DNA from 2 places in the Vibrio sp. B1FLJ16 genome. Region 2 is predicted to be linked to the other one. Evidence: riboswitches for the same ligand, from Rfam matches in the RefSeq annotation. Region 2 holds a riboswitch; the other holds the start of a gene.
What was found. Region 2 has a riboswitch for lysine ahead of lysC (lysine-sensitive aspartokinase 3). Riboswitches for the same ligand answer to the same signal wherever they lie in the genome.
Positions count from the first base shown of each region.

Region 1 (6,431 bases), 870 kb from region 2:
CTCTCCGATGAAGCAGATACCAGTTGAGTCTTTCTTCTTCGCCGTAATTAAATCTTGCTCTTCCGCGATACGTCGTACTTCTGGCTTTTCTAAATCACCAACAGGGAACAGACTGCGAGCAACTTGTTCGTGGCTTAGTGTATACAGGAAATAGCTCTGATCTTTATTACTATCCAGACCACGTAGCATTTGAGGTTTTTCACCGTTTTCCGGGAAAGAACGACGTACATAGTGACCCATAGCGATGTAATCGGCATCGAGTGCTTCGTCAGCAAATTCTAGGAATGCTTTGAATTTGATTTCTTTGTTACAAAGAATGTCAGGGTTAGGCGTACGACCTGCTTTGTACTCAGCAAGGAAGTATTCAAACACGTTATCCCAGTACTCTGCTGCAAAGTTAATGGTGTGTAGGTGGATGCCAAGTTTGTCACATACTGCCTGAGCGTCGGCTAAATCTTCTGCCGCTGTGCAATATTCTTCGTTGTCATCCTCTTCCCAGTTCTTCATAAACAGGCCTTCTACCTGGTAGCCTTGTTGCTTTAGAAGATACGCAGAAACAGATGAATCAACGCCGCCGGACATACCGACGATGACTTTCTTTTGGCTGTTATCAGACATTACTAAACACCACTAAAATAAACGGGACGCAGATTCTAACAGAAACCACACACCGGTGACAGATCCGAGACGGAAATCACAATTTGTTTTTGCTGTATTTTCAAGCAGCAAAACTATCGATTGATAATTTCCCTAAGTATAGAGGACTTATATATGGCATAGTTACCCAAAATCCAAGAGGTAATATGAAGATGACAGACGAAAATAAGTTCATGCAAGAAGCTGAGTTAATTGAGATTGTTGAAAACCAGTTAGAAGATGGCAACCCAATCAAAGTAAAAGAAACATTAATGCGCTTAATGATGACGGGAACACCGCGTGAAGACGCAATCGCCATGATGGCTTGCGCTATGTCAATTGAGGTGTTTGATGTTATGAAAAATGAAGGTGAATTTAACCTGAAGCGTTATAGCGAGCACCTGGAACAGCTTCCGGATTTAAGCTTTATGGAAGGGGAATAACTCGTCGAAAATAAAAAAAGAGGAAGGTAATCGTTTGCTATAATTGCTTTTATTGCTGCTTTGTTAATAGCGTTATAGAATCCGTTCTCTTTTTCTTCCCTTACTCAGACGAACAATATGAAATTTCCTGGACAACGCAAATCCAAGCATTATTTTCCTGTACATGCTCGCGACCCATTAGTGAGTCAAGCACAAGAAAGCAAGAAGATGACGCGCACTCATATCATTGGCATCGACCAAACTTTGGTAGATATTGAAGCTAAAGTTACCTCAGATGTGATTGAAAAGTACGGGTTGAGTAAAGGTCATTCGTTGGTTATTGATGATGCAACAGCAGAAGCACTTTACCAGCACCTGAGAGAAGAGAATCTCATCAGCAACGAATACGCCGGTGGTACGATTGGAAATACGCTCCACAACTACTCGGTTCTCGCTGATGACCGTTCGACGCTGCTGGGAGTGATGAGCCAGGACATCAAAATTGGTAGTTACGGCTATCGATACCTTTGCAAAACGTCCAGCCGCATGGATCTAAATTATCTTCAAGGCGTTGACGGTGCGATTGGGCGCTGTTTTGCCCTGATCACTGAAGATGGTGAACGCACCTTTGCAATTAGCGAAGGTCAGATGAATCAGCTTCACCCTGATAATATCCCTGAAAAAATCTTCAAAAATGCTTCTGCATTGGTGCTCACATCGTATTTGGTTCGTTGTAAAGAAGGCGACCCAATGCCTGAAGCAACGATGAAGGCCATTGAGTTTGCGAAAAAATACGATGTGCCAGTTGTATTAACGCTGGGAACTAAATTTGTTATTCAGGATGATCCAGAGTACTGGCAAGAATTTATTCGTGACAATGTTTCTGTTGTTGCAATGAATGAAGATGAAGCAGAAGCGTTAACAGGAGAGTCTGATCCGTTAGCTGCATCAGATAAAACGCTAGAATGGGCTGATTTAGTGCTTTGTACTGCAGGGCCTGTTGGTTTGTTTATGGCCGGTTACACGGAAGAAAGTGCGAAACGTGAAACGACGTTGCCATTACTTCCAGGCTCAATAGCGGAATTTAACCGTTATGAATTTAGTCGCCCAGCGAAAAAAGAGTCATGTGAATCGCCAATAAAAGTGTACTCACATATATCTCCATATATGGGCGGGCCTGAAAAAATTAAGAATACCAATGGGGCAGGTGATGCTGCATTATCTGCTGTTCTTCATGATATGGCTGCCAATAAATACCACAAAGAAAATGTGCCTAACTCAAGTAAGCATAGTCATGAGTATTTAACTTACTCTTCTTTCTCACAGGTTTGTAAATATGCTAACCGCGCGAGCTATGAGGTTCTTGTTCAGCACTCTCCACGTCTCTCACGTGGTCTTCCTGAGCGTGAAGATAGTCTTGAAGAAGCATATTGGGAACGTTAATTTATTTATGAATTAACAGTTTGTTCATGAATGTAAATATGGCGCGTTAGGATATGCGCCATATTTATTTGTTGTTACAAAAAAAAAAGGCTCCCTGAGGAGCCTTTTTTATAAAAAGCAATTTTAGATTAGGAAATCGTCCAGCGATTTACCAGCATCAAGCTGCTCTTGGATTGCAGAAGGTGTACGACCTTGACCTGTCCAAGTTTTTTCTTGGCCATTAGTGTCAGTGTACTTGTATTTTGCAGGGCGAGGAGCACGCTTAGACTTGGCTTTAGACTTAGTTTCGCCAGAAAGTGCACTAATAAGTGCTTCAACGTCGATGCCGTCTTGAGCAATTTTATCTGCAATTTCAGCTAGTTTAGCTTCTTGCTCAGCTTGCGCTGCGCGTTCTGCTTCTTCCGCTTCGATGCGTTCTGCTACAACAGTAGTCAGTTTATCTAGAGCTTCTTCCAATTGTTCTAGAGTCAGCTCACGAGAAAATGCACGAAGGCTACGGATATTTAGAAGTGTTTTAGTCAGCTCTGACATAACGATTCCTATTAATAGATTAATGTGTTTGGCACTTTTTATCGCTACGACCGAATAATGCCATTCTACAAATAAATAGTAAGTCCTTATATTTAACTTTATCTTTTGGTTATGTGCAAATACTAAATTGAGTTTTTGTTTAATTTTTGCGAGTTTTTCTAGATAAGTAATATTATTAATTAGTAAATATTACTTAATGAGATGAAAATTCAAGTTCTGTCGCATTATCGCGTGTTCATTACTATTGATAATTTTTGTTAATAAATCTAAATCGCGCTTTCTCCATCGTGTAATAGCAAAGTAATCGAAGTTTTCCACTTCTCATTAACCTTATTTATCAAATCAAAGTGAATTATGACATTTGTTAATGGCAAAGAGGTTTCATAATAGATTCAATTGAAATGATGCTAGTTGCACAATAATCACTTAAGGTTACTGAATTTAAGCGTTTGTTATAGATTTATTTTAGTTTGATGTGTTGCATTGGTCCTCATCATGAGTACAATAACGTCACCTGATGCAATATTGCAGATATATTGTTGCTAAATTGTTTATTTAGTGGTCGATTGTTTGTTATTGCCGTAGAGGTGCAGTCTCGAAGAGTAGCTATTATTGGGGTGATGCCAATGAATAATAGTGGAAGGCGAAGATTGCCGAAGTAAGTAATCCATCAAAGTTACTTGCTGGGGTTGTATTCGAAAGGAACAACACTGCCATAGTATATTTACATTAAACTATGGAGCGCTACTGTAGGGTTGGGTGGAGTGTTCGCTTCCCTGTCGCTAAGTTCAACATGAGCGTGCTTTAAAATAGCATGACTTGTCTGCAGTAGATCTCTAGCCAAACTTTGGTTTTTGAAGATCATGAATTTAATAGATTTCTCTAGTGACCCTGTTTCGTTATTACCGCCGCTTGTCGCATTGACACTGGCGATTTTGACTCGAAAAGTATTAATTTCCCTGGGCGTAGGTGTCGTACTGGGTGCGATTCTACTCAACGACTGGTCTATCGTTGATTCCGCCAGTTATGTCAGTTCAAAAGTGTCTTCTGTTTTTATAGAAGATGGTGGTCTGAATACTTGGAATATGAGTATTGTTGGCTTCCTTATTCTATTAGGGATGACAACGGCTTTGTTAACGCTATCTGGCGGTACTCGTGCATTTGCTGAATGGGCTCAATCTCGAGTAAAAAGTAAGCGCGGCTCTAAACTTCTTGCTGCCTTTTTAGGTGTGTTCATTTTTGTCGACGATTACTTTAACAGTCTTGCTGTTGGCGCGATCTCACGTCCGGTAACGGATCGCTTTTATGTCTCGCGAGCTAAACTAGCGTATATCCTGGATTCCACAGCAGCACCAATGTGTGTGATTATGCCGGCTTCTAGCTGGGGTGCTTATATCATTACAATTATTGGTGGGATTTTGGTTTCGCATGGTATTACCGAGTACTCGGCTCTAGGGGCATATATTCGCTTGGTTCCGATGAACTTTTATGCGGTATTTGCCTTACTAATGGTTTTTGCTGTTGCTTGGTTCGGGCTAGATATTGGTAAGATGCGTGAGCATGAAATTTCTGCATCTCAAGGCCGAGGCTTTGATAAAGATACCGAGAATGATGCTCCCGAGGCACATGAGATCAATGAAGAGCTTGATATCCGTGAGAGCGATAAAGGCCGGGTTTCTGACCTAGTGCTGCCTATCGTAACGCTCATCGTCGCGACCATCGCTTCTATGCTTTACACCGGTGGTCAGGCGTTGGCTGCTGACGGTAAAGAGTTCGCGTTGCTAGGCGCATTTGAGAATACAGATGTCGGTACTTCTCTTATCTACGGTAGCTTACTTGGTTTAGCGGTTGGCTTGTATACAGTGCTTAAGCAAGGCATCCCAATGGCTGAGATTATCCGCACGCTTTGGATTGGTGCTAAATCAATGTTTGGCGCGATTCTAATCCTTGTTTTTGCATGGACGATTGGTTCTGTTATCGGTGACATGAAAACAGGGTCTTACTTGTCTACACTGGCACAAGGTAATATTAACCCACACTGGCTTCCAGTAATTCTGTTCTTATTGTCTGGCTTGATGGCATTTTCGACCGGCACATCTTGGGGTACTTTCGGTATCATGTTACCTATTGCAGGCGATATGGCAGGCGCAACTGATATTGCTCTTATGCTACCAATGCTAAGTGCGGTGTTAGCGGGTGCGGTGTTTGGTGACCACTGTTCTCCAATTTCTGATACTACGATTCTTTCATCGACTGGCGCACGTTGTAATCATATTGATCACGTAGCTACACAGTTACCTTATGCATTGTCAGTCGCGCTTGTATCTTGTGTAGGCTTTATCAGCTTAGGCATGACAGCATCTGTGGCTCTCTCTTTCATGGCGGCATCGATTACGTTTGTTATTGTTTGTGCGGTTTTGTCGTGGTTGTCTAAATCTAAAATGGCATCGTACCAAAAAGTATAATGAATTTAGGTTAGCTAAAAATTAGAAAGCTCCGCTAGAAATAGCGGAGCTTTTTTGCGATTTAGTGTTTAAAATATCGCTTGGCTTGTGAGCAACTTGCGCTACTCATTGACGATGTAGCCCAAAGAGGTTGTTGTGAATATGATGGCGTCATCCAACCTCGTAAAAGTCGACATTGAATATACGAGATCCATGGAAGATATCACTACAGTCGTTACTTAGGTTGGACTGTTTAAGCGATCAGAGCTTAAGTAAATGAAATGTTTGGATAATGCTGTTACACAATGTCACGTTACAGGTTTACAAATCTAAACACTCAAATTGTGTTTTTTGATCAAACGATACAACGTGGTTCTGGATATGCCGAGGCTACGGGCGGTAGCCGTCATATTATGCTTATTTCTTTCTATAGCTTGTAAGAGGTAGTTAAGGTCAATTTGCTTACGGGGAGAAGGAGACGTACTTTCGATATTTTCAAGACCCAAATTCTCAGCAAGTAGCGTACGATCCTCACACAAAACAATCGCGCGCTGAATTACGTTCCGCAACTCACGGACATTTCCCGGCCATTGGTGTTTTAAAAGTATCGCCTCTACTTCTGGAGACATAGTATTTAACGGTCCGCCTGATAGGTTTCTCAAGAAATGCTCCGCTAGCATAAGAATATCTAGTCCTCTTTCTCTAAGTGGCGGTATAGAGAGGGGTAAAATATTAAGTCTGTAGAACAAGTCTTCCCGAAAGTCACCATGTACTACTTCACTTAGTAAGTTTACGTTACTGGCCGCTATGACACGGCAGTCTACATTAATCTTTTTAGCTGCTCCGACTTTGCTTATTTCTTTGCTTTCCAAAAAATGTAAGAGGTGAGTTTGAAGTTCAGGAGGCATATCTCCGATTTCATCCAAAAACAGAGTTCCTTTATCCGCTTTTTGAA
Region 1 covers NZ_HG992749.1:1,826,383-1,832,813, reverse strand. Annotated here, with positions in the region: gene mnmA (tRNA 2-thiouridine(34) synthase MnmA) at 1-618, opposite strand, end outside; gene KHN79_RS08350 (hypothetical protein) at 810-1,079, shown strand; gene KHN79_RS08345 (inosine/guanosine kinase) at 1,197-2,501, shown strand; gene KHN79_RS08340 (DNA-binding protein H-NS) at 2,625-3,032, opposite strand; lysine riboswitch at 3,607-3,787, shown strand; gene tet(35) (tetracycline efflux Na+/H+ antiporter family transporter Tet(35)) at 3,896-5,497, shown strand; gene KHN79_RS08330 (sigma-54 dependent transcriptional regulator) at 5,806-6,431, opposite strand, start outside.
Region 1: another riboswitch for lysine. It lies ahead of tet(35) (tetracycline efflux Na+/H+ antiporter family transporter Tet(35)); the one in region 2 lies ahead of lysC (lysine-sensitive aspartokinase 3).

Region 2 (6,431 bases):
TTTCCTGAATATAGGCTTACACACACAGGATCCCAGCTTAATCCAGCCGTACATCGACTGGTCACTGAATATTATTAAAGATAAGCCACGCCCTGCTTTCTATAATAATTTGATCCTCGCTTATCAGGGGCTCGATGACACCAGTAAAGCTGAACAAATCCGTGCAGAAGCGCAATTTTTATTTCCTAAGGTGGATTTTAGTCGAGTGAATTATCAGCCGCCTTCAAAAGCTCAATCAGCGTCACCTGTTCTGGCAGAAGCTGAATAACTCAACAAAAAAGCGAAGGGTAACCTTCGCTTTTTGATTCAGCTAATTAACCAGTGCCGGCAAATTTATCACGAGATAATTACCGGGATTGGTATTACTCAGTAAGTGATTCTTCCAGCGCTTTCAGGCAGAGAGCAACATTTTCCGGACGGGCACCATATCCCATCAGACCAATACGCCACGCTTTTCCAGCCAGTGCGCCAAGCCCGGCACCAATTTCCAGATTATACGTTTCTAACAGGTGAGCACGGACTTTCGCTTCATCAGTGCCTTCCGGTACATAAATCGCGTTCAGCTGAGGCAAGCGATAAGCTTCTTCAACAACAAACTCAAAACCAAGCTTCTGCAAACCTTCTTTTAGTTTTTCATGCATTCGCTGATGACGAGCCCACGCATTTTCAAGGCCTTCATTTTTCAGCATCAGTAATGCTTCATGCAAAGCATACAGGCTGTTAACCGGCGCAGTATGATGGTAGCTTCGCTTGCCTTCACCACTCCAGTAACCGAGGACTAAACTCTGGTCCAGGAACCAGCTTTGCACCGGCGTTGTTCGCGACTGAATTCTGTCAATTGCACCCTGTGAAAACGTTACTGGTGACAATCCCGGCACACATGATAGGCATTTCTGACTGCCCGAATACACAGCATCCAGTTGCCACTCATCAACTTTTAGCGGCACCCCACCCAGAGACGTAACTGCATCAACAATAGAAAGTGCATTGTATTGCTTGGCTAATTTGCCCAGAGCCTGAGCATCACTCACTGCCCCGGTAGAAGTTTCCGCATGGACAAAAGCTAAAATTTTAGTATCCGGATGCTGCTGCAGAGCCTGTTCTACTTTATCGACGGAAACTGGCATTCCCCATTCATCGTCGACAACGACCACTTCGCCGCCAGCTCGAACTACGTTTTCACGCATGCGCTCACCAAAAACACCATTGCGGCATACGATGACTTTGTCACCTTTTTCAATCAGGTTAACGAAACACGTTTCCATACCAGCACTGCCGGGAGCAGAAACCGCGATAGTGAACTCATTTTCAGTCTGAAACGCGTATTTCAGCAACTGTTTTAGTTCATCCATCATAGCGATGAATAGCGGGTCCAGGTGACCGACTGTCGGGCGACTCAGCGCTTGCAGTACCTGAGGGTAAATATCTGAAGGTCCAGGTCCCATAAGTATACGATGCGGGGGAATAAAACTTTGGATCGGCATGTCAGCTCCTTGTTTAACGTTATTTAGCCCGAGGAGAACGATTATTTTTAGAGTTTAGTATACCCAAATGACTTCAAGATGCAGGATTCAGAGCGTTGTCACTGGCACAAGTTTGAGGAAAATAACGTAGTGGAATAGCAAGCTATTTCCAAGTTATATGACGCTGAAACTGTGTCAGTGACACGCTCCTAAAGGGCGAGTTGCCTTGGCTCACAGCCTTTGTTAACGATTTTTGATTTAGAACCACTAGATCTTCAAATCGTTGCCGCGCCTGTAAGCCAAGTCATTCTCGCTGAACCTAGCATCTTGAGGTTATTTGGGTATAAGGTCTCGGGCACCAGAGGCATCACACTAATGGATTTTGTGTAGCTCGGCAATTAGCTATAAGTATTGAGTACAAATAACCATCACAAATTCGTTAGTAGAAATCATAAGAATAGTGGAAATATTGATTGACATTACAGCGGTAAAACCGTTCAATGTTTGAGCTTTATGTGGAAGAGGAGCACTACCCAGGTAGATGATTTGTGGAACCGCAATTCCAATACAAACCATTGAGGGGGAGTAGTGCCGAGGTAAGTCAAAATTGCAGGGTTTGACTTGTCGGTTGACCTGGGTTGAGTCCCATCAACTGTCATCAGCACCGTCTGATGAAGAGCTTCTGAGGGTACATATTTCAAATGACATTTTAGATACCTCTCTTTTTGCTCTGCTCCTCTCCTCACTAAATATCGGATATACATTATTTTCTAGGAAGTCGTGGGAGAACGCAGTGAGCGCATTTAACGTAGCAAAATTCGGTGGAACCAGTGTTGCCAACTTTGAGGCAATGAGTCGTTGTGCCACCATTATCGAAAACAATCCAAATACTCGCCTTGTCGTTAGCAGCGCTTGTTCAGGTGTAACAAACCTATTGGTGGAACTGGCCAATGGTGTCCAGGATCAGGAGCAACGTGCCGAGTTGCTGCGTAAACTCGCGGAAATTCATGACGCTATTCTTGGTGAGCTAAGAGATGCTACGGAAGCAACCACGGAGGTTTACGCGATTCTGGACACGGTCACCAGCTTAGCCGAAGCCGCATCCATTCAAGCCAGCACTAAGCTAACAGATCATTTGGTTGCATGTGGTGAACTGATGTCAACACACATTCTGGCTCAACTGATGAGAGAGCGTGGCATTAATGCAGTGCGTTTCGATATACGCGAAGTGCTAAGAACCGACAACAACTTCGGCCGTGCTGAACCGAACGTCGAAGCCATTTTTCAGCTGGCGCAAGAGAAACTCGTACCACTGTGTCAGGAATCGATCGTGATTACTCAGGGCTTTATCGGTTCTGACGAGGAAGGCAACACTACGACGTTAGGTCGCGGTGGCAGTGACTACAGCGCTGCGCTTATCGCTGAGGGTGTAAAGGCTTCCGGCCTGGAAATTTGGACCGATGTCCCTGGCATCTATACAACCGATCCGCGTATTGCGCCAAAAGCATCACCGATTCCGGAAATCAGCTTCAGTGAAGCGTCAGAGATGGCAAATTTTGGCGCGAAGATCCTTCACCCTTCCACGCTGGTACCAGCGCTACGCCACGACATACCGGTTTTTGTCGGTTCTTCTAAAGATCCGGAAGCCGGCGGCACCTGGATTCGCCATCAAGTAGAAAGCTCACCGTTGTACCGGGCTCTGGCATTACGTTGCAACCAGACAATGGTGACACTGCGTAGTGCAAACATGTTCCACGCATACGGTTTCCTGGCGAAAGTATTCGAAATACTGGCTAAACACAAAATTTCGGTAGACCTGATTACCACTTCTGAAATCAGTGTCTCACTGACACTGGACCAAACCGATACGTCTGGCGGCGCACCGCAGTTACCTCAGGAAGTAAGAGAAGAGCTGGAAGAGCTGTGTAAAGTAGAAGTCGAGCACGATTTATGTTTAGTCGCGCTGATAGGTAATAATATGAGTGGCACTAAAGGCTACGCGAAGCAAGTCTTCGGTACGCTAGAAGACTTTAACCTGCGTATGATTTGCTACGGTGCAAGCCCACATAACTTGTGTTTCCTGCTGCACAAATCAGAATCACAGCTGGCAATTCAGAAACTACACACCGAGTTGTTTGAACGATAAGTACCAAACTTTCAACAAGACAAAATAACAAAGGGCTGCCACTGGCAGCCCTTCTACTTTTCAACTGATTAACCGTTAATATTTGGACCTAACCACTTCTCTGCCTCTAACCGGTCCCAGCCTTTACGTTCAGCGTAACTTTCCAGCTGATCTTCCTGGATCTGTGCGATCGCAAAGTAACGAGAATCAGGGTGCGAGAAATACCAACCAGAAACAGAAGCCCCCGGGTACATCGCATAACTCGAAGTCAGTGACATACCGATATTCTCTTCGACATCTAAAAGATCCCATAATGGCGCTTTTTCAGTATGCTCAGGACATGCCGGATAACCCGGTGCAGGTCGAATTCCCTGATACTTTTCACGAATCAGATCATCGTTGGTTAAATTCTCATCCTCAGCATAACCCCAGATCTCTTTTCTTACCCGTTCGTGCAGATACTCTGCAAAGGCTTCAGCTAAGCGATCCGCAACAGCCTGGATCATGATCGCGTTGTAATCATCACCTTTAGCCTTGTATTCATCAGCCAGTTCACGTTCACCAATACCACCAGTCACTGCAAACGCCCCAACCCAGTCGTGCTTACCGGAAACTTTAGGTGCAACGTAATCTGACAGACAATAGTTAAAGCCTTTTGGCTTTTCAGTTTGCTGTCGAAGGTTACATAAAACTTTCGCGACTTCGCTGCGAGACTCATCAGAATAAACTTCAATGTCATCACCCACGCTAGCTGCCGGGAACAGACCACAAATACCACGTGCATTGAGTAAACCTTCACGTTCAACACGATCAAGCAGTTCATTCGCATCATGGAACAAGCGCTGCGCTTCTTCACCGACTTCTTCATGTTTGAAGATAGTCGGGTATTTACCGACAAGTGACCAGGTCATAAAGAATGGTGTCCAGTCGATGTACTGACGCAAAGTAGCAACATCAAAATCATCAAAGATATGAATACCCGGCTTCTTAGGAGCAGGAGGAGTATAAGCACTCCAGTCAATCGCTACTTTGTTGGCACGAGCTTCTTCTAGTGTTACCGGCTTGGTTCTTGGCTTCTTACGGCTATGCTGATCACGTACACGAACATAATCTTCATCGAGTTTTTCGACAAATCCAGGTCGCAACTCATCAGATAGCAGCGACGTACATACCCCAACTGCCCGTGATGCGTTGTTCACATAAACAACCGGATGCTTGTAGTTCTGCTCTATCTTGACCGCAGTGTGCGCTTTCGAGGTTGTTGCGCCGCCAATCAGCAATGGAAGGTCAAAATCCAGACGTTCCATCTCTTTCGCTACGTGTACCATTTCATCTAAAGACGGGGTAATCAGTCCTGACAAGCCGATAATATCGACGTTCTCTTCTTTGGCGACTTTTAGGATCTTCTCGCAAGGCACCATAACGCCGAGGTCAATGATCTCGTAGTTATTACATTGCAGAACAACACCCACGATATTTTTTCCGATATCATGTACATCGCCTTTCACCGTTGCTAGCAAGATCTTACCGTTACTCGACCCTGATTGCTTTTCTGCATTGATATAAGGTTCTAGGTGAGCAACCGCCTGCTTCATTACACGTGCTGATTTCACGACCTGAGGCAGGAACATCTTTCCTTCACCAAACAGGTCACCGACCACGTTCATGCCATCCATTAACGGGCCTTCAATTACCTCCAATGGTTTCGAGGCGTTAACGCGGGCTTCTTCTGTATCCTGCACAATGAACTCAGTAATACCTTTAACCAGAGCGTGTTCCAAGCGTTTTTCTACCGGCCAGGTACGCCATTCCAGTGCAGAGGCATCCTCTTCTTTACCAACGCCTTTATCTGCATATTCAGCAGCAATATCCAACAGCCTTTCAGTCGCATCATTACGACGGTTCAATACCACGTCTTCGACCGCTTCACGCAGCTTTTCCGGTACGTTATCGTAAATCTCCAGCTGACCGGCATTAACGATCCCCATATCCATACCGTTTTTAAAACAGTGGTAAAGGAATACAGCGTGAATCGCCTCGCGCACATAGTTATTACCGCGGAAAGAGAAAGATACGTTAGACACACCACCAGATATCATCGCATGTGGTAAGTCACGCTTGATGTCACCAACCGCTTCAATAAAGTCAACAGCGTAGTTGTTGTGCTCATCAATACCTGTCGCGACAGCAAAAATATTCGGGTCAAAAATAATGTCTTCTGGCGGGAAGCCGACTTCATCAACCAAGATACGGTAAGCATTAGTACAAATTTCTATTTTTCGCTCTCGAGTATCAGCCTGGCCAACTTCATCAAATGCCATGACGATAACGGCTGCACCATAACGGCGAATCAATTTAGCCTGCTCAACGAATTTCTCTTTCCCTTCCTTCAGAGAAATCGAATTTACGATACCTTTACCCTGAATACACTTCAGTCCGGCTTCAATAACTTCCCACTTGGAAGAGTCGACCATTATAGGCACTTTGGAAATTTCCGGCTCTGAAGCGCAAAGGTTCAGGAAGCGAACCATACAAGCCTCTGCATCCAGCATCCCTTCATCCATATTGATATCGATGATTTGTGCGCCGTTTTCGACTTGCTGCCGAGCTACATCTAACGCTTCGTCATATAGCTCTTCCTTAATCAAGCGCTTAAAACGAGCCGAACCAGTTACGTTAGTGCGCTCACCGACATTAATAAACAAGGAATCTTTTTCTATTGTCAGTGGTTCCAGACCTGACAAACGGCATGCCACAGGTAGTTCAGGTAACTGGCGAGGAGTAACGTTTTCAACAACTGCTGCCATTTGACGTATGTGATCGGGAGTAGTACCGCAACAACC
Region 2 covers NZ_HG992749.1:2,695,547-2,701,977, forward strand. Annotated here, with positions in the region: gene KHN79_RS12305 (PglL family O-oligosaccharyltransferase) at 1-268, shown strand, start outside; gene KHN79_RS12310 (alanine--glyoxylate aminotransferase family protein) at 363-1,484, opposite strand; lysine riboswitch at 1,975-2,153, shown strand; gene lysC (lysine-sensitive aspartokinase 3) at 2,257-3,609, shown strand; gene metH (methionine synthase) at 3,678-6,431, opposite strand, start outside.